3 regions of the Aminobacter sp. UC22_36 genome follow, and region 2 is predicted to be linked to each of the others. Evidence: riboswitches for the same ligand, from Rfam matches in the RefSeq annotation. Region 2 holds a riboswitch; each other region holds the start of a gene.

Region 1 (9,962 bases), 2.5 Mb from region 2:
ATCCCGAGGAATCGGCCGGTCGGCGCATGCAGACCGAGTTCGTCGCGGTGCCGCCATTCTGGACCGTCGGACAGACCATCGACTATCTGCGTGACGACAAGGACTTGCCTGATCGTTTCAGCCAGGTTTTTGTCATCGATCCAACCTTCAAGCTGCTCGGCGCCGTTGACCTCGACCAGATCCTGCGCACCAAGCGCGCGGTCAAGATCGAAGAGGTGATGCACGAAACGCGTCATGCCATTCCGGCCACGATGGACCAGGAAGAGGCGGCGCGCGAATTCGAGCAATACGATCTGCTCTCGGCCGCCGTCGTCGACGAGAATGAGCGGCTGGTCGGCGTCCTGACCATCGACGACGTTGTCGACGTCATCCAGCAGGAAGCCGAGGAGGATCTGCTGCGCATGGGCGGTGTCGGTGACGAAGAGCTGTCCGACACGGTGGCCGCGACTTCGCGCTCGCGGGTGCCGTGGCTGCTCGTCAATCTGGGCACCGCCTTCATCTCGGCCTCCGTCATCAGCCAGTTCGGCGCGACGATCGAGGAGATGGTGGCGCTGGCGGCGCTGATGCCGATCGTCGCCTCGCTTGGCGGCAACGCCGGCACCCAGACGATGACGGTGACTGTGCGCGCACTCGCCACCCGCGACCTCGACATCTACAATGCCGGGCGCGTCATCCGCCGCGAGGTGATGGTGGGCCTGCTCAATGGCGTGGTGATTGCGACCATCCTCGGGCTTGTCGCCGGCCTGTGGTTTCACAATCCGGACCTCGGCTTTGTCATCGCCGCGGCGATGGTTCTCAACATGCTGGCGGCAGCGCTCGGCGGCATCCTGATCCCGCTGCTGCTGGACAAATTCGGCGCCGATCCGGCGATCTCATCGTCGATCTTCACCACGATGATCACCGACGTTATTGGCTTCCTCGCCTTCCTCAGCCTCGCCACCTGGTGGCTGCATCTCGGCGCGGCGGCAGGTTAGTCGTGCTCGATTGACTTTTACGTAAATCGCGTGCGAGACTCCTTGGGGATCAGCGATGGTCCTTTTGGCCGCGCGGCGCTCACCGTTGCCCGGTGTAGCGCCTCGGCTAGTGCCCGGCATGATTTCAAGGCGGGGCGATACGTCCGCCGGGTGGAGAGACGATGCGGGAATATTATTCGATCACCGAACTGACCCGCGAATTCGATATTTCGACGCGAACGCTGCGCTTTTACGAAGACGAGGGGCTGGTGCAGCCGGTCCGCCGCGGTCGCACCCGGCTGTTCCGACCGTCTGACCGGCAGCTCATTCGCCAGATCATGCGCGGCAAGCGGCTCGGCTTCTCGATCAACGAGATCCGCGAGATCATCCAGATGTATCGCGAACCGCCCGGCGAGGTCGGTCAACTCAAGCTGATGATCAAGCGCATCGAGGAAAAGCGCGAAGATCTGCGTCAGAAGCGTCGCGATCTCGAGGAGACGCTGGCCGAACTTGACCAGGCCGAAGAGTCCTGTGTTGAACGGTTGGTCGAGTTGGGCGTCAACACCTGACAGCCGATAGCCGAGCGGGTCATCCGCCCCTTGGTGGTTCGGACTCACCAACGGCATTGTGGTATGGTTGGCTGCCCTTCGGGAGTAGCTCCGATGTCGATGCTCGTCAGGATGGTTCGCGGTTGGCCCGTCGTGAGCTTCGTGCTGCTGGCATTCGCGATCACCTGGATAGCCTTCATCCCATTCTATCAGGCAGGTGGCGAAGCCATCGCCTGGTTCACATTCGGCCCATTTGTCTCTGCCTTGGTCATTTCGGCCATTCTGGGCGGTTGGCCGAAGGTCCGTGCCCTGCTTGCGTCGGTGGTGAAATGGCGTGTGCCTCCCGTGTGGTACTTGGTGGCGATTGGCATGCCGGTGGTGGTGCAACTGCTCGCAATCTGGCTCAACCCCTTGTTTGGGGCCGCGCCGCCAAATTGGGCGAACGTGCCTGCGATTGCGGAAATCGCCGTCATGGTTGCGCTGCTGCTGGTCTTCAGCGGTCCGCTTGGCGAGGAACCTGGCTGGCGGGGTTTCGCGCTGCCGGCGTTTCTGCACGATCACGGAGCGCTGATTGCAAGTCTGGTGCTCGGATTGATCTGGGCGGCCTGGCACTTGCCCCTGCTGTTACTGAACGACTACGGCATTTCCAGCGCGCTCAACGTCATGGCAGCGGCGGTGGTGTTCACGTGGCTGTACCAGAACTCGGCGGGAAGCGTGCTGCCGGCGATCCTCATGCATGCATCGCACCAGAACAGCGTCCGGTTTCTCGGTCGCGTGTTTGAGGGCAGCGATGCAGTCCAGCATCAGTGGATCGGCTTGATGCTCTGGCTGGCGGTCGCACTCGCGATCGTTGCTGCGTATGGAACGCACAGCTTCCGCGGCCACGACGCAACCGTTGTCACGAGCTAGATCCAGCGCCGAACTTTCTTCGTGTAGTCGATGTATTTCTTGCCGAAGCGAGCCTGCAGGTGCTTTTCCTCTGGCACGATGGCGAGCTTTTGCGTGGCAAAGGCCGCGATCACGGCAAGGATGATGAACCAGACATTGGCTGTGATCAGCCCGATGGCGATCATCAGCAGCGTGTTGGCGAAGTAGATCGGGTTGCGGGTGAAGGAAAAGGCACCTGAGGTGACCAGATGCTCCGACGGCCTGTCGGGGCGGATGGTGGTCTTGGCACGCTTCAGCGTCTGCATGGCGGAATAATACATCGCAATGACGCCTGCCACTGCCAGCCAGCCGGCGGCATAAAGCAGGTCCGACAGCGGCTCGGTGATCCATGGCAAGGGATAAAGCAGTCCCAGCACCACAGCCATAGCGATGGCTGCGAGGTAAATGATCGGCGGCCAGGGCACCTTGCTAGGGGCGGCGTTGAGGTCTGTCACTGCGCTCCTCCTGGTATCGTCTGATTGTCGGTGCTGGTCGTGCACATGGCAGCGGTCTGGCCGACATGCGCCTTGAGCTCCGGACTCTGGTCGGCGGCATAGAGCCGGTCGAACGAATCATCTTTCTGCAATTCGTCGAGCATGCAGACACAGTAGCGCGAGCAGAAATCAGTGTCGCGGCTCTGCTCGCATGAAAGCTGGCAGGATTTCAGGAAGGTGACTTCGCGGGTTTCTACCGGGGCGGGGAAGACCTGGGGCGAAGAGCCAGACCAGCGAGATCATCACCGGCTGATGAATGAGGTAGAATGCAAGGCTGTGGCGGCCGAAGAAGGACAGCGGACGCGACCATGCGCCAGGCTGCAGCCGCGACATTTTTTCGATCAGGCCTGCCTTGAGCGCTAGCCCGGCTATGCCGATGCCGGCCAGCACCGCACCGAAGAAGGGAAACAGCGGGACGAAATCGTTGGAGCGCGGGTTGGCGGTGGACAGTCCGATCCAGACCAGCGCCGGGTGGTTGAAGGCTTCCGAGCGCAGATAGTTGGGAGCGATGACGACCAAAGCGGCGATGACCAGCGTCAACAGTGGTGGCAGGCGCAGGAAGGCAAGGCCAAGAACGCTCGCCAGGGCGATATGGTGCAGGATGCCGAAGAAAATGAAGGTGTCGGGGGTGGCGAACCATGTTGCGACGGTGATCGCCAGCGCCGCCGCCACCACCATGGCGAGCCGCCTGAAATATCCGGGCCAGCGGATGCCCTTGGCATGTGCCAGCACCAGGCTGACGCCGACGAGGAACAGGAAGCTCGAGGCGATGCAGCGGGCGAACAGCTTCCAGTTGCCATAGGCGGTCATGCCCGGGTCGGCATAACCGAAGAATTCGAGATCCCAGGCGAAGTGGTAGATCGCCATGGCGACAAGGGCCACGCCACGGGCGATGTCGATGACCGACACGCGCCGGAAGGGGGCTTGAACTTGTTCAGGGCTCGGTTGCATCGTCATGGTCATTCGCTTTTGCGTTTTCGGGTGTTGCAGCGCCCATGCAGCACTATCATGGTTGAAGCGGGGCGGAAGAGAGCCGGACGGCCGGTCGTGCACAGGCAATTGAAGGGGCGGGAATGACCGGACGGATGATGTCGCTGACGGAAGAACTGGTGGGCCGTTGCTATCGCGAGGTCGCCGATTCGGGGCCCGACCCCGACGCAGTGCATCTCGACGATGCCGACTATGAAGCGATGATCAACGAAACGCTTGCCGAACATCCGGAGGGCGGGCCGTTGTGGCTGTTCGCTTATGGTTCGCTGATCTGGAAGCCCGAGATCGAGCACACTGAAGAAAAGGTGGCGCTGGCGCGCGGCTGGCACCGCTCGTTTTGCATCAGCATGAACCGCTGGCGCGCCACCAGGGAGCAGCCCGGCCTGATGATGGGCATGGATCGCGGCGGCCAGTGCAAGGGCGTGGCGCTCAGGCTCACGGACGGCGACCGCCGCGAGCAGCTCGACAAGCTGTTCCGCCGCGAAATGACGCTGAAGCCCTCGACCTACAAACCGCGCTGGCTGAATCTCGCCACCGACAATGGCCCCCTGACCGCGCTTGCTTTCGTCGTCAATCGCGGTGGCCGCGCCTATGCCGGCGCGCTTGGCGAGGACGAGGTCGTGGAGCGGCTGGCGACGACCTGCGGTCACTGGGGATCGGCGGCAGACTATCTCTACAATGTGGTCAAGAACCTCGAACAGCGGGCGATCCACGACCGGCATATGTGGCGGCTGCAGCATCTGGTCGCCGAGCGAATCGCGGCGCGTAGCTGATCGCCAAAAGCCGCATTCGCGCCGTCTGGCGTCGGAATTTGGTTTGCCGCCCAAGCCATTTGTTTCTATAGTTGCGGCGTCGTCGGTTCCGTTACGGAATCAAGAGGGAATGCGGTAAGGGCCATTTGAAGGTCCGAAGCCGTGGCTGCCCCCGCAACTGTATGCGGTTAGCTCTCCCCAAATGCCACTGAAGCTTGCTTCGGGAAGGCGGGGAAGGGTGCCGATCCGCAAGCCAGGAGACCTGCCGGCGACAGGCACTTATCTCTGTGCCCTCGGGTGGAGGGCGAAAGGACTTATGATGAACACTGTTTCTGCTCTCGGCACCGACGTCTCTTCGCAGTCGCGTAGCATGCAGCTGGCGCTTGCCGCGCTGCTCGGCCTTTTCGTTGTTGGCTTCCTCGGGTTCTCGCATATGGACGTGGTGCACAACGCTGCCCACGACTATCGCCACTCGATGGCTTTCCCCTGCCACTAACCAAGGCGATCCAACAATGTCCATCTTCAGAAACGTCGTGTTCATCGCGGCGATCAGCGGGCTATTGGCCGGCGTGGTCCTTGCCGCACTCCAGACCTATGCAACCGATCCGCTGATCTTCAAGGCGGAGACCTATGAGAATGCCGGCGGCGGCCATGAGCATGCCGCCGCACCAGTTGCCGGCACTGAGGCGACCGCCCCTGCGGCCGGCGCCGAAACCACTGCGGCACAGGCTGCGGCGCCAGCCGAAGAAGAAGCCGAAGCATGGGCTCCGGCCGATGGCGCTGAGCGTTTTGCCTATTCGGCGCTCGCCAACATCGTCAGCGGCATCGCTTTCGGCCTGATCCTGGTCGCCGTTTCCGAGTTTGCCGGTGGCATCGCCAACTGGCGCCAGGGCGTGTTCTGGGGCTTTGCCGGCTTTGCCGTGTTCACCCTGGCTCCCGGTCTTGGCCTGCCGCCGGAACTGCCGGCGATGCCTGCCGCCGATCTTGTCTCTCGCCAGATCTGGTGGGCGCTGACCGTTGCCGCCACCGCAGCCGGGCTGGCGCTGATCGCCTTCAAGCAGTCGTTGCCGCTGGCGATCCTCGGCGTCGCGCTGATCGTCGTGCCGCACATCGTCGGTGCGCCGCAACCGGAAAGCCACGAGTCGCCGATCCCGGCCGACCTGCACCACAGCTTCGTCGTCGCCGTCACCATCACCAATCTGGTGTTCTGGGTCGTGCTGGGCGCTGTGGCAGGCTATGTGCGTAGCCGCTTCATGAGCGAGCCGGCGCCGTCGCTGAACGGCCGCCTTGCCTGAGAAGCTGACCTTCCTGCTCGGCGGTGCGCGCTCTGGAAAGAGCGCGCATGCCGAGCGGCTCATCACGCAATGTCCTGCGCCGTGGTCGTATGTCGCCACGGCGCAGGCTTATGACGACGAGATGCGCGAGCGCATTTCGATCCATCGCGGCCGCCGCGGCGAGGGCTGGCGGACGCTCGACGCGCCGCTGGATTTGGTGGGCGCGCTTGCCAGCCTGCCTGATGGCGCGCCTGTCTTGGTCGACTGCCTGACGCTCTGGATTACCAATCATATGCTGGCCGATCATGACGTCGAGGCCGAATGTGCGGCGCTCGTCGAGGTGCTGTCGCGTCCGCGCGGGCCGTGGTTCGTGGTCTCCAACGAGGTCGGGCTCGGCATCGTGCCCGACAATGCACTGGCCCGCCGTTTTCGTGACGATGCCGGCAGGCTCAATCAGAAGGTGGCGGCCGTGGCCGAAGAGGTGCTGTTTCTGGTCGCCGGCCTGCCGATGAAGGTGAAATGAGATGAAGACGATCGACGAGCAGGAAGCCGAACGCCACCGCGCCAAGATGGCCAAGCGCAAGGCGGTTCAGGATGCCGAGGTCGCCGGCAAGACCATCGTCGAGAAGGGGCTGCTGATCGTCAACACAGGTCCCGGCAAGGGCAAGTCGACGGCCGCATTCGGTCTGGCGCTGCGCATGCTGGGTTATGGCCAGCGGGTTGGCGTCGTGCAGTTCATCAAGGGCGCCTGGCATTCGGGAGAACAGGATGCCTTCGCCGCCTTCGGCGATCGCGTTGTCTGGCACACGATGGGCGAGGGCTTCACCTGGGAGACACAGGACATCAAGCGCGACATCGCCGCTGCCGAAGCAGCATGGGCCAAGGCGCAGGAGCTTCTGGCCGATCCGAGCATTTCGCTTGTCGTGCTCGACGAGCTCAACATCGCGCTGCGCTACGACTATCTCGACCTTGAAGCCGTGGTTGCTGCGCTCAAGGGCCGGCGCGAGGGGCTGCATGTCGTGGTTACCGGCCGCAACGCCAAGGCAGCATTGGTCGAGGCCGCCGACCTGGTGACCGAGATGGGCGCCACCAAGCATCATTTTGCGTCAGGCGTGAAGGCGCAGAAGGGTATCGAGTTCTGAGCGGCTGGCGGCGTCAGAGCCAGATGGCAAAGCCGACCAGGCCGATGGCGCCGACAAGGATGGCGTCAGCCGTCCAGTAGAGGCGCAGGGCTGCGCGGATGTCGTGGGCATTGGCGTCACGGCGGCCGCCTGATCCCATGAAGGCGTCCTCGACCAAAACGCCGCCATAGGCACGCGGCCCGGCAAGGGCGAGGCCGAGCGCACCGGCCATGGCGGCCTCGGGCCAGCCGGCATTGGGTGAACGGTGTTTTTGGGCGTCGCGCCAGACGGCCTCCCAGGCGGCCTTCGGCTCGGCGCCGGGCACGAGGAAGGCGGCGAGCACGATGGCAAGTGCGGTCAGGCGTGAGGCCGGCAGGTTGATGAGGTCGTCGAAACGGGCGGCGGCCCAGCCGAAGGCTTCGTGGCGGCTGGTGCGGTGGCCGATCATCGAATCGGCGGTGTTGGCCGCCTTGTAGGCAGCACCTCCGGCGAAGCCTGAGATAGCGAGCCAGAAGGCAGGTGCGGTGATGCCGTCGGAGAAGTTTTCGGCCAGGCTCTCAATGGCGGCACGGCTGACGCCTGATACGTCCAGGCGTTCGGGGTCGCGGCCGACGATCTGCGAGACGGCCTTGCGGCCGGCAACTAGGCCGCCGCTGTCGAGCGCGTCGGCCACGGCCTTCACGTGGCTGCCGAGGCTGCGCTGGGCGACGAGGGTGGAAGCGGCGATGGCCGTCAGAAGCATGCCGAAGGGGACAAGACCGAACAGGCGCTCCATGGCGAAGGCGATTGTGGCGGGCACGGTGACGATGACGACGAGGGCGGCCACGCCCCAGATGCGGCGCTGAGCGTCGGTATCGGTGGCTCGGTTGAGGCTGATGTCGAGAAAGGATATCAGCTTGCCGATCCAGATCACCGGATGACCGATCTTGCGCACAAGCCGGTCCGGATAGCCGAGACCGAGTTCAACCAGAAGCGACAGGAAGGCGAGCGGAAAAGACATGACGCTTCTTGCAGGACGTAGGACAGGGACCGTGGACCACGGCGGCAGCCTGGAACGGGCGAGGGCGCTGTTTCCGGGAGCGCCCGAACCATTCGTCGACCTGTCGACCGGGATTAATCCAAACTCCTATCCGCTTTTCGAGCTGCCTGCCACAGCCTTGTCGCGCCTGCCCGAGCCGGGCCGGGCGCGCGACCTCGCAGCAGTTGCCGCCACTGCGTATGGCGCGCCCTCGGCCGCCCATGTGGTGCCGGCGCCGGGCACGCAGATTCTGCTGCCCCGCATCGCCTCGCTGGTGCGGCCAGGTCACGCCTTCGTGCTCGGGCCGACCTACCAGGAGCACGCGCGGGCTGCAGCGATCGCCGGTCACCAGGTGGCCGAGACAAGCGATTTCAGCCAGCTTTTCGACGCCGACCTCGCCGTTGTGGTCAATCCGAACAATCCGGACGGCCGCGTTATCAAGCGCTCGGACCTGCTCGAACTGGCAGCCAGCCTGCGCGCGCGCGGCGGGCTTTTGGTCGTCGACGAGGCGTTCATGGATGTCGGCCCGCAAGCGCAGAGCCTTGCCGGCGATGTCGAGCAGGGCGGCATCGTCGTGCTGCGCTCCTTCGGCAAATTTTATGGGCTCGCCGGCATCCGGCTCGGCTTCGCGCTGGCCCATCCTGACATCGCCGAGCGACTGGAGGAGGAACTGGGTCCCTGGTCGGTGGCGGTGCCGTCGCTCGAATATGGCATCAAGGCGCTGTCGGATACTGACTGGCAGCGCGAGATGCGCATCACGCTCGGACAGGCCGCGCATCGACTCGACCAGACATTTGCGCGAGCTGGAGTCATCGTCACTGGTGGCACGTCGCTGTTTCGCCATGTCGACATCCCTGATGCCGCCGGGCTGTTCAGGGCGTTGGGGCGAGAAGGCATTCTTGTGCGCAGCTTTGTTGACCGGCCGACGCAGCTGCGTTGCGGCTTGCCGGGGCACGAGGTTGCATGGCGGCGGCTGGATGTTGCGTTGGGCGACTGGGCGCAGGACCGGCAGGACGGGAAAACCAAGCCATGATCTATGTCAGCCCGCTCTCCAGGATCGAAGAAACGGTGGTGCGCGTCGGTGCCGTGCGGCTGATATCGCTACTGTCAGTCGGGACAGAGATGGCACGGCCCGCGGCCATCCGCGCCGAAAACCACCTGTTGATGAACATGCACGACATCGCTACCGCGCAGGACGGCATGACGTTGCCTGGTGAGGCGCATGTGCGGCAATTGCTCGACTTTGCCCGTGCGTGGGATAGGTCGAGGCCGCTGGCGATCAATTGCTGGGCCGGTGTCAGCCGCTCGACGGCGTCCGCCTACATCATTGCTGCGGCGCTCGATCCTTCGCGCGACGAGGTGGAGCTTGCGGCGACGCTGCGCAGGCATTCACCCACGGCCACACCCAATCCGCGCCTGATCGCGGTGGCGGACCAGATCCTTGGCCGCAACGGGCGGATGGTCTCGGCTATCGCCGCTATCGGACGCGGTGCCGACTGTTTCGAAGGCGTGCCGTTCGGGCTTGAAGTCTAGGCGATCCAGTCGGCCAGCCTGGCCTTGCGGATGTCCTGCAGCAGCCGGACAAAACCGTCCGCCTGATGGGCTGCGGTGAGGCGGCCTTTTTCTGCGGTAGCGATTGCCGCATTGCCGACGACGCCATGTGGATTGAGGTCGGAAGCGATCCAGGAAAAACCGTGCGGGCCGTGCGGTCGCAGTAACTCGAACTCACCTTCGGCGCGCTCGAAGCTCGAGGCAAAATCCTCTGCCTTTGCCATGTCGACCAACTCGGGCTGGAAGTGCAGCATCAGCGATGTCTCGACGTCGCCGCCATGGATACCGAGCCGGATCTCGGGGGCAGGGTAGAGGCCGTCGGGAGTGCCGAAAC
Region 2 (9,962 bases):
TTGCGGCGCGAGGCGCTGAGCTTCGTCTCCGGCAGGCCGGAGCAGGCCACCCAGGCCGAAATGACCGAGCGCTACGCCTCCTATTTCCCCGCCTTCATCACCACCGGCATCAAGGCCGAATTGATCGACCCCGAACTTGGCCGTTTCGACCTTGCCAGGCTGAGTGCCGCGCTTAAACCCGAGTGCGACCTGCAGTTCCAGTATCTTGGCCTGCAGACGCTTTATGACCGTTATTTCCTGCACACCAGGGGCAAGCGTTTCGAACTGCCGCAGGCCTTCTTCATGCGCGTGGCGATGGGCCTGGCTGGGCGCGAGATCGACCGCGAGAGCCGCGCCATCGAGTTCTATGACCTGTTGTCGTCCTTCGATTTCATGGCCTCGACGCCGACGCTGTTCAATTCCGGCACGCTGCGCCCGCAATTGTCCTCCTGCTTCCTGACTACCGTCGCCGACGACCTCGACGGCATCTTCAAGGCGGTGAAGGACAATGCGCTGCTCGCCAAATATTCCGGTGGGCTCGGCAACGACTGGACCCCGGTGCGCGGCCTCGGCGCCCACATCAAGGGCACCAATGGCGAGAGCCAGGGTGTGGTGCCGTTCCTCAAGGTGGCCAACGACACGGCGATTGCCGTCAACCAGGGCGGTAAGCGCAAGGGTGCTGTCTGCGCCTATCTCGAAACCTGGCATGTCGACATCGAGGAATTCCTCGACCTCAGGAAGAACACCGGCGACGACCGTCGCCGCACCCACGACATGAACACCGCCAACTGGGTGCCGGACCTGTTCATGGAGCGCGTCGAGGCCGATGGCGCATGGACGCTGTTTTCGCCCGACGAGGTGCCCGACCTGCACGATCTCTATGGCACGGCATTCAAGGCGGCCTACGAAGCCTACGAGGTGAAGGCTCTGGCTGGTGGCATCAAGGTGTTCCGCACGGTCAAGGCGCTCGACCTGTGGCGCAAGATGCTAACCATGCTGTTTGAAACCGGGCATCCATGGATCACCTTCAAGGACCCCTGCAATATCCGTTCGCCACAAGGCCACATCGGCGTCGTGCATTCGTCGAACCTCTGCACCGAAATCACCCTCAACACCTCGAAGGACGAGGTCGCCGTCTGCAATCTCGGTTCGGTCAATCTCGCCAATCACATCGCAGCCGAAGGTCTCGACCTCGACCGTCTCGCCCGCACCGTGAAGACGGCGATGCGCATGCTCGACAATGTCATCGACATCAATTTCTACACCATCCCCGAAGCGAGGCGCTCCAACCTGCAGCATCGTCCGGTCGGCCTCGGTCTGATGGGCTTCCAGGATGCCTTGCAGGCGCTGAAGATCCCCTATGCCTCCGATCAGGCGGTGGCCTTCGCCGACGCCAGCATGGAAACGATCTCCTATAACGCGATTTCGGCGTCTTGCGACCTTGCTGCCGAGCGCGGGCGTTATCCGAGTTTTGACGGTTCGCTGTGGTCGAAGGGCATCCTGCCGATCGATTCCATCGACCTGCTGGCCAAGGCGCGCCCCGGTGTCGACATGGACCGGGCATTGACGCTCGACTGGGATGCCTTGCGCAAGCGCGTCAGGAAGACAGGCATGCGCAACTCAAACACCATGGCCATCGCGCCGACGGCGACCATCTCCAACATTTGCGGTGTCGCGCAGTCGATCGAGCCGGCCTACCAGAACCTGTTCGTCAAATCGAACATGTCCGGCGACTTCACCGTGGTCAACGCGGCACTGGTGCATGAGCTGAAGGCGCGCGGCCTTTGGGACGAGGTCATGGTCTCCGACCTCAAATATTTCGACGGCTCGATCGGCCAGATCGACCGCATCCCCGACGATCTCAAGGCGCTCTTCGCTACCGCCTTCGAGATCGACAGTGTCTGGCTGATCGAAGCGGCGTCGCGTCGGCAGAAATGGATCGACCAGGCCCAGTCGCTCAACCTCTACATCGCCAATCCGAGCGGCAAGAAGCTCGACGCGCTCTACCGTCTGGCATGGAACAAGGGCCTGAAGACGACCTACTATTTGCGCTCGCGCTCGGCCTCGCATGTCGAGAAGTCGACGCTGAAGGGCACCGACGGCAAGCTCAATTCCGTCTCCGCTGTCGCTGTTGCAGCGTCAGCCCCAATCATCGTCAACGCCGATGCCGCATGGGGCAAGGCCTGCGCCATCGACGATCCCGAATGTGAAGCCTGCCAGTAAGCGGCGATCAGGAAGAGGAACAACAAGATGCTCGACTGGTCTGATCCAAAGGCTGCCGCCGCAACCATCCACCCCGCCTTCACAGGCGACGTCCCGCTTGCCGATGCCACCGGGCTGGGTGTGATCGAACGCGGTGGCTGCCGCGTCCGCGTCGACGACAAGCGCATGATCAACGCCCGTGCCGACGTGAACCAGCTTCTGCCGCTCAAATACCGCTGGGCCTGGGAGAAATATCTCGCCGGCTGCAACAATCACTGGATGCCGACCGAAGTGTCGATGCAGGCCGACATCGCCCTGTGGAAGTCGAAGGATGGGCTGACCGACGACGAACGGCGCATGATCAAGCGCAATCTCGGCTTCTTTGCCGCGTCGGAGAGCCTGGTTGCCAACAACATCGTGCTGGCCATCTACCGCCACCTCACCAATCCCGAATGCCGGCAATATCTGCTGCGCCAGGCCTTCGAGGAGGCGGTGCACACCCACACCTTCCAGTACATCGTGGAGAGCCTCAGCCTGGACGAGGGCGAGCTGTTCAACATGTACCGCGAGGTGCCTTCGATCACCGACAAGGCGGCATGGGCGCTGAAGCACACCCAGCATCTCGACGACCCGGATTTCAGGACCGGCACGCCCGAGGCCGACCAGGCTTTCCTGCGCGACCTCGTCGCCTTCTACGTCATCTTCGAGGGCATGTGGTTCTACACCGGTTTCGCCCAGATATTGTCCTTGGGCCGGCGCAACAAGATGGTCGGCATAGCCGAACAATACCAGTACATCCTGCGCGACGAGTCGATCCATCTCAACTTCGGCATCGACGTCATCAACCAAATCAAGCACGAGAACCCGCATCTGTGGACGCCGGCGTTCCAGGACGAGATCCGCGGCATGATCCGCACGGCGGCCGAGCTTGAGGCTTCCTATGGCCGCGATACGATGCCGCGCGGTTTCCTCGGCCTCAATGCAGCGCTTTGCGAAACTTACATGCACTTCATCGCCAACCGGCGCTGCGCCCAGCTCGGCCTGCAGCCGGTCTTCGCCGAAGTCGAGAATCCTTTCCCGTGGATGTCGGAGGCGATGGACCTCAAGAAGGAGAAAAACTTCTTCGAAACCCGCGTCATCGAATACCAGAACGGTGGAGCTCTGGCATGGGACTGAACTGGAACCGTCCTACCGTTGCTCCGGTCATGCCCGAACCCGAACAGGTGTTCCTGGCGTGGCTGGTCGCGCAACCTGAAGGCGGCAATCTTTACGAGGCCGCATCGCGACAGGCCAGCCGCCTCGCCGAGTATGCGGGTGGGCATCCGGGTCCAAGGCAGCTCAGGCAATTGTTCCTCGACCTCGCCGCCGAGCTTGGCGGTGGCACGGCGGGCGGCAGGGCCATGCCGTCATGAAGCGAAAGATTCTTGTCATCGGCATCGGTGCGGGCAATCCCGACTATGTCACGATCCAGGCTGTCGATGCCCTCAACCGCGTCAACGTCTTCTTCATCCCCAACAAGGGTATCGAGAAGGACGGGCTGGCACGTGTCAGGCGCGAGATCTGCGAACGCTTCATCCGCGACCAGAGCTATCGCACCGTCGCGTTCGACGTGCCGCGCCGCCGGCCGGCGGCGGAGGACTACGGCACCGCCGTGGCGGATTGGCACGACGCTGTCGAAGGCGTCTACCAACAGCTGCTGATGGAGGAACTCGAGGAAGACGAGTGCGGCGCGTTCCTGGTCTGGGGCGATCCGACGCTCTACGACAGCACCTTGCGCATCCTCGATCGACTGCAGGCCAAGGGTGGTTTCGAACTCGAATATGATGTCATTCCTGGTATCACCAGCGTCCAGGCGCTTGCCGCCCGGCACAAGGTCGCGCTGAACAAGATCGGCCAGTCGATCGCCATCACCACCGGTCGCAAGCTTGCAGAGGGTTTTCCCAACAATGCCGACAGCGTCGTGGTCATGCTCGATGGCGAAGGCGCCTTCGCCGGTCTCGATGGGGATCTCGATATCTGGTGGGGTGCCTATGTCGGCACGCCTGATGAAATCCTGGTGTCGGGCAAATTGCGCGAGGTCGTCGGCGACATCGAGCGCATCCGCAAGCAGGCGCGCGAGCGAAATGGCTGGATCATGGACACCTACCTGCTGAAACAACAGGAGTAGCCCGTGGGCTGGGCGCATAACGCGCGGTCGCAAATACGATAACGATGCTCTCGACATATTGACATAAAGATGTCTTTATGTGACCTGACGGCTTTGTCGCCGAAAGGATGAAAAGTGTCGCAAAACGCCACCTCGCTCGACGCCCTGTTTGGGTCGGTTGCCGCCAAGCCTGACGGCTCGGAGGTGCTTGCGGCGCTGAAAGCTGCGGCGCGCGAACGCATCCTGATCCTTGATGGCGCGATGGGCACCCAGATCCAGGGGCTCGGCTTCAACGAGGATCATTTCCGCGGCGACAAGTTCACCGGTTGCGCCTGCTACCAGCAGGGCAACAACGACCTTTTGATCCTGTCGCAGCCCAAGGCGATCGAGGAGATCCACTACAAATACGCCATCGCCGGCGCCGACGTCATCGAGACCAACACGTTTTCGTCGACCTCCATCGCCCAGGCCGATTACGGCATGGAGGACATGGTCTATGAGCTCAACCGCGACGGCGCGCGGCTGGTCCGCCGCGCCGTCATCCGGGCGCAGCAGGAGGACGGCAAGCGCCGTTTCGTTGCCGGCGCGCTCGGGCCGACCAACCGCACCGCCTCGATCTCGCCCGACGTCAACAATCCCGGCTACCGCGCAGTCACCTTCGACGACCTGCGCATCGCTTATGGCGAACAGCTGCGCGGCCTGATCGACGGCGGCGCCGACATCATCCTGATCGAGACCATCTTCGATACGCTCAACGCCAAGGCGGCGATCTTTGCCTGCGATGAGATCTTCATCGAAAAGGGCGTACGCCTGCCGGTGATGATTTCGGGCACCATCACCGACTTGTCCGGCCGTACGCTGTCCGGCCAGACGCCGTCGGCCTTCTGGAATTCGATCCGCCATGCCGATCCGTTTACGGTCGGGCTCAACTGCGCGCTCGGTGCGGCCGCCATGCGCCCGCATCTGGCCGAACTGTCCGATGTCGCCGAGACCTTCATCTGCGCCTATCCCAATGCCGGCCTGCCCAACGCCTTCGGCCAGTATGACGAGAGCCCGGAATTCATGGCCGCGCAGGTCGAGGAGTTCGCGCGCGAGGGCTTCATCAACATCGTCGGCGGCTGCTGCGGCTCGACGCCGGAGCATATCCGCGCCATCGCCGAAGCAGTGGCCAAATATCCGCCGCGCCAGGTGCCGGAGCTCAAGCCGCAGATGCGCCTGTCGGGTCTCGAGCCGTTCACGCTTACCGACGAGATTCCCTTCGTCAATGTCGGCGAGCGCACCAACGTCACCGGTTCGGCCAAGTTCCGCAAACTGGTGACTGCCGGCGATTACGCCGCAGCGCTCGACGTCGCCCGCGACCAGGTCGTCAATGGCGCGCAGATCATCGACATCAACATGGATGAGGGCCTGATCGACTCGAAGAAGGCGATGGTCGAGTATCTCAACCTGATCGCCGCCGAACCCGACATCGCGCGTGTGCCCGTAATGATCGACAGCTCCAAATGGGAGGTCATCGAGGCCGGGCTGAAATGCGTCCAGGGCAAGCCGATCGTCAATTCGATCTCGATGAAGGAGGGCGAAGAGGCCTTCCTGCATCACGCCAGGCTTTGCCGCGCCTATGGCGCCGCCGTCGTCGTCATGGCCTTCGACGAGCAGGGCCAGGCCGACACCAGGGCGCGCAAGGTCGAGATATGCACCCGCGCCTACAAGCTTCTGACCGAGCAGGCCGGCTTCGCGCCGGAAGACATCATCTTCGACCCCAACATCTTCGCGGTCGCCACCGGCATCGAGGAGCACGACAATTACGGCGTCGACTTCATCGAGGCGACCCGCGAGATCACTGCGACCCTGCCGCATGTCCACATCTCGGGCGGCGTGTCCAACCTGTCGTTTTCCTTCCGCGGCAATCGAGCCGGTGCGCGAAGCCATGCACGCCGTGTTCCTCTACCACTGCATCCAGGTCGGCATGGACATGGGCATCGTCAATGCCGGCCAGCTTGCCGTCTATGAATCGATTGATCCGGAGCTGCGCGAGGCCTGCGAGGACGTCGTGCTCAACCGCGCGCCCAAGGCCGGCGGCACCGCCACCGAGCGGCTGCTGGAACTGGCGGAACGCTACAAGGGCACGGCCGGCAAGGAGGCCAAGGAGCGTGATCTCGCCTGGCGCGACTGGCCGGTCGAGAGCCGCATCAGCCACGCGCTGGTCAATGGCATCACCGAGTTCATCGATGCCGACACCGACGAGGCGCGGCTGAGGGCGGAGCGTCCGCTGCATGTCATCGAAGGTCCGCTGATGGCCGGCATGAATGTCGTCGGCGACCTGTTCGGCGCCGGCAAGATGTTCCTGCCGCAGGTCGTCAAGTCGGCACGCGTCATGAAGCAGGCGGTGGCCGGCTTGCTGCCACATATGGAGGCGGAGAAGCTCGCCAACGCCGCCAACGGCATCGACAATGGCGAACGCCAGACCGCCGGCAAGATCCTGATGGCGACGGTCAAAGGCGACGTCCACGACATCGGCAAGAACATCGTCGGCGTCGTGCTCGCCTGCAACAATTACGAGATCATCGACCTCGGCGTCATGGTGCCGGCAACCAAGATCCTGCAGGTCGCCAGGGACGAAAAGGTCGACATCATCGGCCTTTCCGGCCTGATCACGCCGTCACTCGACGAGATGGCGCATGTCGCTGCTGAAATGGAGCGCGAAGGTTTCGACATTCCGCTTTTGATCGGTGGTGCCACCACCAGCCGCGTCCACACGGCGGTGAAGATCCATCCGCGCTATCACAGCGGCCAGACCGTCTACGTGACCGACGCCAGCCGTGCGGTCGGCGTGGTGTCCAACCTGTTGTCGTCGGAGGCCAAGGCCGGCTATGTCGAGACCATTCAGGCTGAATACCAGAAGGTCGCCGACGCCCATCACCGCTCGGAGGCCGACAAGCAACGGCTGCCGCTGGCCAAGGCGCGTGCCAATGCGCACAAGGTCGACTGGGCGTCCTACACGCCGCCCAAGCCATCCTTCCTCGGTACCAGGGTGTTCGAAGGCTGGGATCTGGCCGAGCTTGCCCGCTACATCGACTGGACGCCGTTCTTCCAGACCTGGGAGCTCAAGGGCCGTTACCCCAAGATCCTCGACGACGAGAAGCAGGGTCCTGCGGCGCGCCAGCTGTTCGAGGACGCGCAGGCAATGCTGAAGAAGATCATCGACGAGAAGTGGTTCGCGCCCAAGGCGGTCATCGGCTTCTGGCCGGCCAATGCCGTCGGCGACGACGTCAGGCTGTTCACCGACGAGGCGCGTAAAAAGGAACTTGGCACCTTCTTCACCCTGCGCCAGCAGCTGACCAAGCGCGACGGCAAGGCCAATGTCGCGCTGGCCGATTTCATCGCGCCTCTGGGGAGCGGCAAGCCGGACTATCTCGGCGGCTTTGTCGTCACATCAGGCATCGAGGAAGTGGCGATCGCCGAGCGTTTCGAACGTGCCAATGACGACTACTCCTCGATCATGGTCAAGGCGCTGGCCGACCGTTTCGCCGAGGCCTTCGCCGAGCGCATGCATGAAAAGGTGCGCAAGGAGTTCTGGGGTTATGCGCCGGATGAAAACCTGGCGCCTGACGATCTGATCGGCGAGCCATATCGCGGTATCCGGCCGGCGCCGGGCTATCCGGCCCAGCCCGACCATACCGAAAAGGTGACGCTGTTCCGCCTGCTCGACGCGGAGAAGAACGCCAGTGTCAGCCTGACCGAGAGCATGGCGATGTGGCCGGGCTCCTCGGTCTCAGGTATCTATCTGGCGCATCCCGAGAGCTACTATTTCGGTGTCGCCAAGGTCGAGCGCGACCAGGTCGAAGACTATGCCCGGCGCAAGGACATGACCATCGCCGAAGTCGAACGCTGGCTCGGGCCGATCCTTAACTACATACCGGCCTCATTCGCCGAGGCGGCCGAATAGCGTTCGCGGGCTCTGTCGCCTTTGCGCTGAGCCCGTGTCGTTTTCGTGCTCGTGTCCGGCCAGCTTTCCGTGGTCTGATCAGAACATGTTCAAGGTGCTGCTTCGCGTGAGACGAAGCGGAGAATTGGGAAGCCGGTGAGATGCCGGCGCTGCCCCCGCAACGGTGGCGGAGTTTGTTGTTTCGACGGGAGACCACTGGGCCTGAAGGCCTGGGAAGGTGTCGAAACAGTCCGAAAGGACAGCTCCGGAGCCCGGAAACCAGCCTTGAACCTGAAACAACTCGACTGATCGCGGTGGGCGGTCAAGAGGCGGATCGTTGCTGCGCGGACCTTGTGTCCGCCAGGCAGTCGTTCTTCCCGACATCACCACCAGTTCAGTCCTTGGCATGAGGACAGGACATGGACACGAAGAACGAAATGCTGAGGCTGCTGCGCGGACGCCGTGACGGGTTCAGCCTCGAGCAGCCCTTCTACACCGATCCGGATTTCTTCCGGGTCGACATGGAGCTGATCTGGTATCGCGACTGGCTGTTTGTCGGCCATGACTGCGAACTGGCCAAACCGGGCAGCTTCTTCACCGTCCAGATCGGCGACTATCCCGTCGTGCTCGTCCGTGACCAGAAGGGCGAGCTTCGTGCCTTCCACAATTCCTGCCGCCACCGCGGCAGCCGTGTCTGCGCGACGGAAAAGGGCACGGCGGCCAAGCTTGTCTGTCCTTACCACCAGTGGACCTATGAGCTCGACGGCCGGCTGCTGTTCGCGCGCCAGATGGCGGAAGGCTTCGACAAGAGCCAGTTCGGCCTGAAGCCGGTCGCCTGCGAATCCGTTGGCGGCTACATCTTCATCTGCCTCGCCGACGAGCCGGCCGACTTCGCGCCGATGCGGGCTTTGGTCGAGCCCTACCTTCTGCCGCACCGGCTGCGCGAGGCGAAGGTTGCCTTTGAAAGCACCATCGTCGAGAAGGGCAACTGGAAGCTGGTCTGGGAAAACAACCGCGAGTGCTATCATTGCGCCGCAAACCATCCCGAGCTGTGCAAGACCTTCCCCGAGGCGCCGACGGTCACCGGCGTCAACGGTGCCGAGAGCGATCCCGAAATGCTGGCGCACTGGGCAAAGTGCGAAGCGGCAGGGCTGCCGAGCAAGTTCCGCATCGATGCCGGCGGCCAGTACCGGGCGACGCGCGCGCCGTTGTTGCGCGATGCGGTGAGCTACACCCTGTCCGGCAAGCGCGCTGTGCAACGAAATCTCTCAGATAGCGTGTCGGCCGACAGGATTGGCACGCTTCTGCTCTATCACTATCCGACGACCTGGAACCATGTGCTCGGCGACCACGCCGTCACCTTCCGCGTGCTGCCGATCAGCGCCACCGAAACGGCAGTCACCACCAAGTGGCTGGTTCACAAGGATGCCGTCGAGGGCGTCGACTACGATCTTGCCGAACTGACCCATGTCTGGACCGAGACCAACGACCAGGACCGCCGCATCGTCGAGGAAAACGCCTTCGGCATCAAATCGCCGGCCTACGAGCCCGGGCCCTATTCGGTCGAGCACGAGGGCGGGGTCATGCAGTTCATCGAATGGTACGCCAATTTCATCGAGCCGCGGCTGGCCGATGACGGCAAGCCGGCATTGCGCAACGTTGCCTGAGCAGGAGGAGGCATGAACGCGATGTCCGATCTCGGCCTTTACC
Region 3 (9,962 bases), 2.5 Mb from region 2:
GCGCCTGATACGGCCCCCATCCAAACGCCCATGGCGTGACTGGCGAGACCGACACCAAGCGCTGAAACAGCAACGAAACCTGCGGCTGGATGCACCATGAGGTTCGCCGTGCCGGCAAACTCCTTGGGCAAAATCGCCACGAAGTCCCTGTTCATCTGCTCCAAGCGTTCCATTTCAGGCACTGCACTTTCGGGAATGGGAAATGTCGACATTGATAGCTCCTTGTCGCCTTCGCCGTTCGCCTCTGCCTCGTCGTTTCCTATTTCGGACCTTTGGTCCGCACTTTCTGACTTAAACCCTTACTCCGCCGCCACCAGCACCGGCTCGGCACGATGCGAATTGCGCGAAAACTCGTCGATGCGCCGCTCGATTTCCGGGCGGAAGTTACGGATCAGGCCCTGGATCGGCCATGCGGCCGCATCGCCCAGAGCGCAGATCGTGTGGCCTTCGACCTGCTTGGTGACGTCGAGCAGCATGTCGATCTCGCGCTTGTGCGCTTCGCCACGCACCAGGCGCTCCATGACCCGCCACATCCAGCCGGTGCCTTCGCGGCACGGCGTGCACTGGCCGCAGCTCTCATGCTTGAAGAAATAGCTGAGCCGCGCGATCGCCTTCACGATATCGGTCGACTTGTCCATGACGATCACGGCAGCCGTGCCGAAGGACGACTTGCGCTCACGCAGACCGTCGAAATCCATCGGGCAGTCGATGATGTCCTCGGCCTTGACCAACGGGCACGACGCGCCGCCGGGGATGACCGCCAGCAGATTGTCCCAGCCGCCGCGGATACCGCCGCCGTGCTTTTCGACCAGCTCGCGGAAGCTGATGCCCATGGCCTCTTCGACCGTGCAGGGCGTGTTCACATGGCCGACAAGCATGAACAGCTTGGTGCCGACATTGTTCGGGCGGCCGATGCCGGAGAACCAGGCCGCGCCACGGCGCAGGATGGTCGGCGCGACAGCGATCGACTCGACGTTGTTGACCGTCGTCGGGCAGCCATAGAGGCCGACATTGGCCGGGAACGGCGGCTTGAGGCGCGGCTGCCCCTTCTTGCCCTCAAGGCTTTCGAGCAGCGCGGTCTCTTCGCCGCAGATATAGGCGCCGGCGCCGTGATGGACGTAGATGTCGAAGTCGTAGCCGTTCTTGTTGTTCTTGCCGATCAGCTTGGCGTCATAAGCCTCGTCGATGGCGCGCTGCAGCGCTTCGCGCTCGCGGATGAACTCGCCGCGCACATAGATGTAGGCGGCAACGGCGCCCATCGCGAAACCGGCGAGCAGGCAGCCCTCGACCAGCGTGTGCGGGTCATGGCGCAGGATGTCGCGATCCTTGCAGGTGCCCGGCTCGGATTCGTCGGCATTGATGACGAGATAGGACGGACGGCCGTCGGCGTTCTGCTTGGGCATGAACGACCATTTGAGACCGGTCGGGAAGCCAGCGCCGCCACGGCCCCGCAGGCCCGACGCCTTCATCTCGTTGATGATCCACTCGCGGCCCTTTTCGATCAGGCCGGCGGTGCCGTCCCAATGGCCACGCGACATCGCCCCGGCCAGCGACTGGTCGAAGCGGCCGTAGATGTTGGTAAAGATGCGGTCCTTGTCTTCAAGCATGTTCTTGCTCCTCAGACCGGCTTCTTGCCGAAGACGCGGATGTATTCGGCCACACCACCCTTGGCGAGCGCCTTGGCCTGCTTGACCCAGTCGTCACGCTCGATGCGACCCTTGAAATTCAAGTAACCGTCGACCCACTCGCGCTCGGCCTTCTTCCACGACGCAACCTGGCCGAAGGTGAAGATTCCGAGATCGTGCAACGTGCCCTCGATCTTCGGGCCGACGCCCGAGATCAGCTTGAGGTCGTCGACGGCAGCCGGCTTGGCGATGCCAGCCGGGCGGTTTTTGTCTTCCAGCGAAGGCTTGGCCACAGCAGCAGCCTTGGGAGCCGCAACGCTTGCAGCCTTCTCGGCAGCGGGCGCTGCCTTGACTGTCGAAGGCGACTTCACCGCCGGGCTGGTCTCGATCGCGTCGGTCTTGGGCTTGGCGGCATTGGACGGCGGCACGACGGCCCCAACGGAAGCTGCCTTGGCAGCCTTGGAAGCCGCCTTGGCCTCCTTGTCGCGGGTCGTCTTGAGAACGCCCTTCTCTTCCTTGAGCGAGGTGAAACCGGTCAGCGGCGCGGAGAAGACGCGACCGGTCTGCGGGCCGGTCTTGACCTGCGCGCCCTTACCGGCCTCGAACTGGTCGATGATCTCGGCGAGACGTTCTGGCGTCAGGTCTTCATAGGTGTCCTTGAAGATCATGACCATCGGTGCGTTGACGCAAGCGCCAAGGCACTCGACCTCTTCCCACGACAGCGTGCCCGCCTCGTTGGTGTGGAACTGGTCGTGATGGATCTTCGAACGGCAGACATCCATCAGCTCTTCCGAGCCGCGCAGCATGCATGGTGTCGTGCCGCAGACCTGGATATGGGCGCGCGTGCCGACCGGCTTGAGCTGGAACTGGGTGTAGAAGGTCGCGACTTCGAGGGCGCGGATATAGGGCATATCAAGCATGTCGGCGACATGCTCGATCGCAGCCTTGGTCACCCAGCCGTCCTGCTCCTGCGCGAGCATGAGCAGCGGGATGACGGCCGACTGTTCGCGGCCCTTGGGGTACTTCTTGATCCAGGTCTTGGCCTGCGCGGTCATCGCCTTGTTGAAGGCGAATGACGCTGGCTGGACGCTGGCTTCTGCGAGACGGCGGACTGACATGATATTCGCTTTACTTGTCTCTTAGTTTCTTGAGCTATCCGCGCGGTAACACCGCTCGGGCTGCGCCAAAATACACACAAACTCTTCCTTGCCGAGAGCAAGGCGAACATAGCTTTCGTAGCGATCGCCGAGCCAGCGCACCATCTCGGCGCGAGGACGGGGCATACCCGGCACCTGGGCGACGAACTCCTCCGCCATCAAGGAAACCCGAGATGTCTCCATCCGGTCAACGCCGAAAGACCTCTCAACCAACAACTCGCCATTGGCAATCGGGCGAAAACCATCAGCGAGCAGCGCCTTCGACGACACAACGGATGAAGACGCGAGATCGCCTGCGGAGGCCGCACAGGGCGCCAGCATCGACATGAGCGCTGTGGTCAACATCCGTCCCATGATCAGCGGTCGACCTCACCAAACACGATGTCGAGGGAGCCGAGAACGGCTGAGATATCCGCCAGCATGTGGCCGCGGCACAGGAAATCCATCGCCTGGAGATGGGCGAAACCTGGCGCGCGCAACTTGCAGCGGTATGGCTTGTTGGTGCCGTCGGAAACGAGGAAGACGCCGAATTCACCCTTGGGCGCCTCGACGGCTGCGTAGACCTCGCCTGCCGGCACGCGATAGCCTTCGGTGTAGAGCTTGAAGTGATGGATCAAGGATTCCATCGAGCGCTTCATCGCCTGGCGCTTCGGCGGAACCACCTTGCCGTCCATGTTCGAGACCGGACCGACGCTTTCCTTGCCGAGCAAGAGATCGACGCACTGGCGCATGATGCTCGCCGACTGGCGCATTTCTTCCATGCGGATCAGGTAGCGGTCGTAGCAGTCGCCGTTCTTGCCGATCGGAATGTCGAATTCCATCTCGGAATAGCACTCGTAGGGCTGGCTCTTGCGCAGATCCCAGGCAGCACCCGATCCGCGCACCATCACGCCCGAAAAACCCCAGGCCCAGGCATCGTCGAGCGAGACCACGCCGATGTCGACGTTGCGCTGCTTGAAGATGCGGTTGGGGGTGAGCAGGTCGTCGAGGTTCTTGACAGTCTGCAGGAACGGATCGATCCACTTGCCGATGTCTTCGACCAGCTTCTGCGGCAGGTCCTGGTGGACGCCACCCGGCCGGAAATAGGCCGCGTGCATGCGCGCGCCGCAGGCCCGCTCATAAAACACCATCAGCTTTTCGCGCTCTTCGAAGCCCCACAGCGGCGGGGTCAGCGCGCCGACGTCCATCGCCTGCGTCGTGACGTTGAGCAGGTGCGACAGGATGCGGCCGATCTCGGAGAAGAGCACGCGGATGATCTGGCCGCGCTTCGGCACGTCGATGCCGAGCAGGCGCTCGACAGCCAGCGAAAACGCGTGCTCCTGGTTCATCGGCGCGACATAGTCGAGCCGATCAAAATAGGGGATAGCCTGCAGATAGGTCTTCTGCTCGATCAGCTTTTCGGTGCCGCGGTGCAGCAGGCCGATATGCGGATCGACGCGATCGACGACTTCGCCGTCCAGCTCGAGCACCAGGCGCAGCACGCCGTGCGCCGCCGGATGCTGCGGGCCGAAGTTGATGTTGAAGTTGCGGACGGAGGTTTCAGCCATTTCGGCGCCTCAATTCGTCTTGGCTTTTTCGTCGCCCGGAAGCACGTATTCGGTGCCTTCCCAAGGAGACAAAAAGTCGAAATTGCGGAATTCCTGCTTGAGCTCGACCGGCTCGTAGACGACGCGCTTCTGCTCGTCGTCGTAGCGGACCTCGACGAAGCCGGTGAGCGGGAAGTCCTTGCGCAGCGGGTGGCCTTCGAAACCGTAGTCCGTGAGCAGACGACGCAGGTCCGGGTGGCCGGAGAACAGGATGCCGTACATGTCGTAGGCCTCGCGCTCGAACCAGTCGGCACCGGGATAGACAGAGGTGATCGACGGCACCGGCGTGTCCTCGTCCGTGCTGACCTTGACGCGGATGCGCAGGTTCTGGCGCGGCGACAGCAAGTGATAGACGACGTCGAAGCGCTTGCGGCGCTGCGGATAGTCGACGCCGGCGGCGTCGATGAACGAGATGAACTGGCACTGCACGTCGCTGCGCAGGAAGGTCATCACGTCGACGATATCGGCGGCCCTCACCGTCAGCGTCAGCTCGCCATAGGCGACCGCACTTTCTTCGATGTCCGCATCGAGCTTTTCCGCAATGTATGCGGCAAGGTCGTTCAGGGCTTCACTCATCTGGGATCACCGCTCGATCGTGCCGGTGCGGCGGATCTTCTTCTGGAGAAGAAGGATGCCGTAGAGAAGTGCTTCGGCGGTCGGAGGACAGCCGGGCACGTAGATGTCGACAGGCACGACGCGATCGCAGCCGCGCACCACCGAATAGGAATAGTGATAGTAGCCGCCGCCATTGGCGCAGGATCCCATCGAGATGACGTAGCGCGGTTCCGGCATCTGGTCGTAGACCTTGCGCAGCGCCGGCGCCATCTTGTTGGTCAGCGTACCGGCGACGATCATCACGTCCGACTGGCGCGGTGAGGCGCGCGGCGCGATACCGAAGCGTTCGGCGTCATAGCGCGGCATCGAGATGTGCATCATCTCGACAGCACAGCAGGCCAGACCGAAGGTCATCCACATCAGCGAACCGGTGCGCGCCCAGGTGATCAGCGCTTCCGACGAGGTGACGAGGAAACCCTTGTCGGACAACTCGCTGTTCAGGTCGCCGAAAAAGGCGTCGTCAGAACCGATGAGCTTGCCGGTGTTCGGATCGATGATGCCTTTCGGCTTCGGTGCGATCAGGGTGCCGGAGGCGTCGTTCAATCCCATTCCAGCGCTCCCTTTTTCCACTCATAGACAAAGCCGATGGTCAGCACGGCCAGGAAGATCATCATCGACCAGAAGCCGAGCATGCCGATCTCGCCAAAGGACACCGCCCAGGGAAACAGGAACGCCACTTCGAGATCGAAGATGATGAACAGGATGGAGACCAGATAGAAGCGGATGTCGAACTTCATGCGGGCGTCGTCAAACGAGTTGAAGCCGCACTCGTAGGCAGAAAGCTTTTCCGGATCCGGATTGCGGTAGGCGACAAGGAAAGGCGCCACGATAAGCGCAATGCCGACGATAAGCGCCACACCGATGAAGATGACGATGGGCAGATACGAACTCAGGAGAGCGTTCATGCTGCGAATTCCGTTGGTGGCCTATCCACCCAGATTTACAGCACGGGGTCCGTTTCCGGAAGCGCGACAGATTCTCGCCGAGCCGGACGAAACGGTCGTGCTGCAATGCGGCGACGGTTAGCGCAGCCGGTCGGTCGAAGCAAGTCCAACCTTGGCCAAAACGTGGCAAAGCCCACTGCTGGACCAAAATCCTGCGCGTGTGGCTCGCGTTTGATTTCCTTCGAATTTTACTCAGGTTTATACTCCTGACAAGCCCGGAACCGCAGTTCTGCTAGCATTTGCAGCAAAGACCGATTCTCGTGCCCTTGCGTCACTCCTCAAGAGACTGCGATAGCTTGCCGCAATGAAGGAAAAACTCTCGCTCGCCACCGCCCGCCGCATCGCGCTCGCGGCCCAGGGATTTGCTGACCCGCGCCCGACGGGCGCGGTCACCCGCAGGCATCTCCAGCGTGTGCTCGACCGCATCGGCCTGTTCCAGATCGACTCGGTCAGCGCCGTCGTGCGCGCCCACTACATGCCGCTCTTTTCGCGAACTCGGCCCCTACCCCATGGCACTGCTCGACGACGCCATGCAGTCGAAAAAACGGCTGCTGTTCGAGTACTGGGCGCACGAGGCCTCGCTGCTGCCGCTCGAAACCTTCCCTTTGATGCGCTGGCGCATGGCGCGCGCCGCCGACCATGACGAAATGTATGGCGCGCTCGCCAAATTTGGCCGCGACAACAAAGCCTATGTCGACGACATCTTTCGCCAGGTCGTCGACCGCGGCCCGATCGCCGCGTCCGACATCGAAGGCGCCAAGGGCTCGGGCGGCTGGTGGGGCTGGAGCCGCGAAAAGCATGCCTTCGAATGGCTGTTCTGGGCCGGGCGCATCACCACCCATTCGCGCCGGGGCTTCGAACGTCTCTACGATCTGCCCGAGCGCGTTCTGCCCTCGGCTATTTACGAACTGCCCGTCCCGACCCCGGCCGACGCCCATCGCGAACTGCTGCGCATCTCGGCCCGCGCCCACGGCGTCGCCACAGCCGGCTGCCTGCGCGATTATTTCCGGCTTTCACCCGCCGACATGAAAGGCCGGCTCGAAGAGCTGGTCGAGACGGGCGAACTGATTCCCGTGCGCGTCGAGGGTTGGGACAAGCAGGCCTATCTGCACGCCGACGCCCGCATCCCGCGCAAGGTCCAGGCCCGCGCCCTGCTGGCACCCTTCGATCCGCTGGTGTTCGAGCGCACGCGCGCCGAGCAATTGTTCGGCTTCCGCTATCGCATCGAGATCTACACTCCGGCAGACAAGCGCCAGTATGGCTACTACGTGCTGCCTTTTCTGCTTGGCGAACGCATCGTTGCCCGCGTCGACCTCAAGGCCGACCGGCCCGCAGGTATATTGCGTGTCCATGCCGCCTATTCCGAACCCTGCGCCCCAGCGGAAACGGCGGCCGAGCTTATTGAAGAGCTGAAGCAGATGCGCGACTGGCTCGGCCTTGAGCGCATCGAAGTCACTCCGGCCGGCGACCTCGGCCCGGCACTGAGCGACATTGTTGGTCGCTCCCTCACGTTGACTCCACCCCTCGCGAAAGCCTAAATCGCCGGCAGACGGTCCTTCGCCCGCAAAGGCGGAGGCTAAGAGGGAATGCGGTGCGCGCCGATGGCGTCAAATCCGCGGCTGTCCCCGCAACTGTAAGCGACGAGCTTAGGCCCAAGACCACTGGGATTTCCTCCCGGGAAGGCGGCACGAAAGCGACGACTCGCGAGCCAGGAGACCTGCCGTCTGCGACATTGATCCGATCGCCTGGCGGGTGTCCCAGGCAAGGAGCCTGGCATTTTGGAACTCGACGATACACTCCCGGTCGAAACTCTGGACGCATCCGGCAGCGCCGAAAACGCGCGTGCGGCGGAGGTGACGATTCTCGTCTGCTCGTCCTGCCGCGACGAACTTGGTTCCGACACCCATCCGCGCGCCGGCGCCAAGCTCGCCGAATCTGCGCGCCAGGCAGCGGCCGGCGAAGACATCACCGTGCGCAGCGTCGAATGTCTCGGCAACTGCAAGCGCCGGCTGAGTGCCGCCATCCTGCGTGACGGCTCGTGGAGCTACGTCTTCGGCGACCTCGACATCGCCTCCGGCGACGATCTCGTCACTGGCGCCAAACTCTTCGCCACCTCGACCGACGGCCTGATCCCCTGGCGCGGCCGTCCCGACAGCCTCAAGCGCGGCCTCATCGCGCGCATCCCTCCCCTGAACCTCCTGAAGGAAGACACATGACCGCCTCCGTCGATCGCGTTCCCTGCACCGTCGTCACCGGCTTTCTCGGCGCCGGCAAGACCACGCTGCTCCGCCACATCATCGAGAATTCCAAGGGCAAGCGCCTTGCCATCATCGTCAATGAATTCGGCGACGTCGGCATCGACGGCGAAATCCTCAAGGGCTGCGGCATCGACACCTGCCCGGAAGAAAACATCGTCGAACTCGCCAATGGCTGCATCTGCTGCACGGTCGCCGACGATTTTGTCCCAGCACTCGACCAGATCCTGTCGCGCACGCCGCGCGTCGACCACATCCTGATCGAGACCTCCGGCCTGGCGCTGCCCAAGCCGCTGGTCCAGGCCTTCCAGTGGCCGAGCGTCAAGAGCCGCGTCACTGTCGACGGCGTCATCGCTGTCGTTGACGGCCCTGCGCTTGCCGCAGGCAAGGTTGCCTCCGACATGGAAGCGCTCGCCGCCCAGCGCAGCGCAGATGATTCGCTCGACCACGACGACCCGGTCGAGGAAGTGTTCGAGGACCAGGTCGCCTGCGCTGACCTGATCATCCTGTCCAAGAGCGACCTGCTCGACGAGGCCGGCCATGCCCGCGCCAGCGCGATCGTTCGCGAGCACCTGGCACGCGCCGTCAAGATTGTGCCGTCGGCGCATGGCAAGGTCGACCCGTCGGTGCTGCTCGGCCTCGGCCTTGCCGTCGAGGACGACATCGAAAACCGCAAGACCCATCACGACGGCGCCTTCGACCACGAGCACGACGACTTCGACACCTTCGTCATCGAGATTCCGTCGATCGCCAACCCGGACGAACTGGCCAAGCGTGTCGCCACTGCCGCCGAAGAAGAGAACGTGTTGCGCGTGAAGGGTTTTGTCGATGTCGGCGGCAAGCCGATGCGGCTGCTCGTTCAGGCTGTCGGCCCGCGCGTCAACCACTATTACGACCGCGCCTGGACAGCCCAGGACGATCGCCGCTCGCGCCTCGTCGTCATCGGCCTCAAGGGCCTCGACCGCCCTGCAATCGAGCGTATTCTGGTAGGGTGAGCTGAATTGCCCCCTCACCAGACCTCCGCGCCGGAGATGAGCGTGTCAAAGCTGGCGCGCATCTCTTCTCCTTGGCGGGGACAAGGTGGCCCACAGGGCCGGATGAGGGGGCCGTCTCACTGCACCTTCGAAGGATCGCAGCAATGCATATCCTGACCACCACATCCGCCACGCTCGACGATTTGATCGAGCCGGTCGACCTCAGGCAGAAGCCTGCGGATGTGGTGGCGCTGTCCTTCACCGACAGCGACCTGGCCGGCCTCGCCAACGCCTGGAAGACGGATGCGGAAAACCTGCCGTCGATGCGGCTGGCCAGCCTGCGCGATCTCAGGCACCCGATGTCGGTCGATCTCTGGGTCGACAGTGTCGCGGCCCACGCCAAGGTCATTCTGGTGCGAATCCTCGGCGGCTACGACTGGTGGCGTTATGGCTGCGACCAACTTGCGGCCATCGCACGCGAAAGGGGCATCGCGCTCGCACTTCTGCCAGGCGAAAGCCACGACGAGGATTTGAGGCTTGTCGAAGCCTCGACGCTGCCACGTGCCGAACTCGACGCGCTGCTCGGCTATTTCCGCGAAGGCGGCCCCGAGAACATGAAGGCGCTGGTCGCGCGTCTGGCTGGGCTGGCCGGTGCGAAAGCGGCAGCCGTTGCGCCCGTGGCGGTGCCGAAGGCGGGATACTATGATCCGGCACGGGGCGTGATGACAGCCCCCTTCTCCCCGCTCACGGGGAGAAGGTCCCGGCAGGGGGATGAGGGGCAATCGCCCACACCTGATACCCTCGCG

What was found. Region 2 has a riboswitch for cobalamin ahead of ACHMW7_RS27475 (aromatic ring-hydroxylating dioxygenase subunit alpha). Riboswitches for the same ligand answer to the same signal wherever they lie in the genome.
Region 1: it holds a riboswitch for cobalamin, as region 2 does, so the genes downstream of both, ACHMW7_RS14990 (CbtB-domain containing protein) here and ACHMW7_RS27475 (aromatic ring-hydroxylating dioxygenase subunit alpha) in region 2, are expected to answer to the same signal.
Region 3: it holds a riboswitch for cobalamin, as region 2 does, so the genes downstream of both, ACHMW7_RS14795 (DUF1636 family protein) here and ACHMW7_RS27475 (aromatic ring-hydroxylating dioxygenase subunit alpha) in region 2, are expected to answer to the same signal.

The regions. Positions count from the first base shown of each region.
Region 1 covers NZ_CP171996.1:2,406,914-2,416,875, forward strand. The annotation lists gene mgtE (magnesium transporter) at 1-974, shown strand, start outside; gene ACHMW7_RS14965 (MerR family DNA-binding transcriptional regulator) at 1,136-1,522, shown strand; gene ACHMW7_RS14970 (type II CAAX prenyl endopeptidase Rce1 family protein) at 1,616-2,410, shown strand; gene ACHMW7_RS14975 (methyltransferase family protein) at 2,407-2,883, opposite strand; partial or broken gene ACHMW7_RS14980 (DUF1624 domain-containing protein) at 2,880-3,879, opposite strand; gene ACHMW7_RS14985 (gamma-glutamylcyclotransferase) at 3,996-4,685, shown strand; cobalamin riboswitch at 4,752-4,949, shown strand; gene ACHMW7_RS14990 (CbtB-domain containing protein) at 4,984-5,160, shown strand; gene ACHMW7_RS14995 (CbtA family protein) at 5,177-5,959, shown strand; gene cobU (bifunctional adenosylcobinamide kinase/adenosylcobinamide-phosphate guanylyltransferase) at 5,952-6,461, shown strand; gene cobO (cob(I)yrinic acid a,c-diamide adenosyltransferase) at 6,463-7,080, shown strand; gene cbiB (adenosylcobinamide-phosphate synthase CbiB) at 7,094-8,059, opposite strand; gene cobD (threonine-phosphate decarboxylase CobD) at 8,058-9,110, shown strand; gene ACHMW7_RS15020 (tyrosine phosphatase family protein) at 9,107-9,610, shown strand; gene ACHMW7_RS15025 (creatininase family protein) at 9,607-9,962, opposite strand, start outside.
Region 2 covers NZ_CP171996.1:4,896,056-4,906,017, reverse strand. The annotation lists gene ACHMW7_RS27500 (ribonucleoside-diphosphate reductase subunit alpha) at 1-2,202, shown strand, start outside; gene ACHMW7_RS27495 (ribonucleotide-diphosphate reductase subunit beta) at 2,230-3,357, shown strand; gene ACHMW7_RS27490 (hypothetical protein) at 3,348-3,593, shown strand; gene cobF (precorrin-6A synthase (deacetylating)) at 3,590-4,348, shown strand; partial or broken gene metH (methionine synthase) at 4,463-8,273, shown strand; cobalamin riboswitch at 8,349-8,555, shown strand; gene ACHMW7_RS27475 (aromatic ring-hydroxylating dioxygenase subunit alpha) at 8,672-9,919, shown strand; gene ACHMW7_RS27470 (2Fe-2S iron-sulfur cluster-binding protein) at 9,941-9,962, shown strand, end outside.
Region 3 covers NZ_CP171996.1:2,372,150-2,382,111, reverse strand. The annotation lists gene ACHMW7_RS14845 (NADH-ubiquinone dehydrogenase) at 1-212, opposite strand, end outside; gene nuoF (NADH-quinone oxidoreductase subunit NuoF) at 300-1,607, opposite strand; gene ACHMW7_RS14835 (NADH-quinone oxidoreductase subunit E) at 1,619-2,743, opposite strand; gene ACHMW7_RS14830 (hypothetical protein) at 2,765-3,124, opposite strand; gene ACHMW7_RS14825 (NADH-quinone oxidoreductase subunit D) at 3,139-4,329, opposite strand; gene ACHMW7_RS14820 (NADH-quinone oxidoreductase subunit C) at 4,339-4,944, opposite strand; gene ACHMW7_RS14815 (NADH-quinone oxidoreductase subunit B family protein) at 4,951-5,532, opposite strand; gene ACHMW7_RS14810 (NADH-quinone oxidoreductase subunit A) at 5,523-5,888, opposite strand; gene ACHMW7_RS14805 (hypothetical protein) at 6,199-6,399, opposite strand; partial or broken gene ACHMW7_RS14800 (winged helix-turn-helix domain-containing protein) at 6,340-7,465, shown strand; cobalamin riboswitch at 7,461-7,667, shown strand; gene ACHMW7_RS14795 (DUF1636 family protein) at 7,706-8,143, shown strand; gene cobW (cobalamin biosynthesis protein CobW) at 8,140-9,177, shown strand; gene cobN (cobaltochelatase subunit CobN) at 9,321-9,962, shown strand, end outside.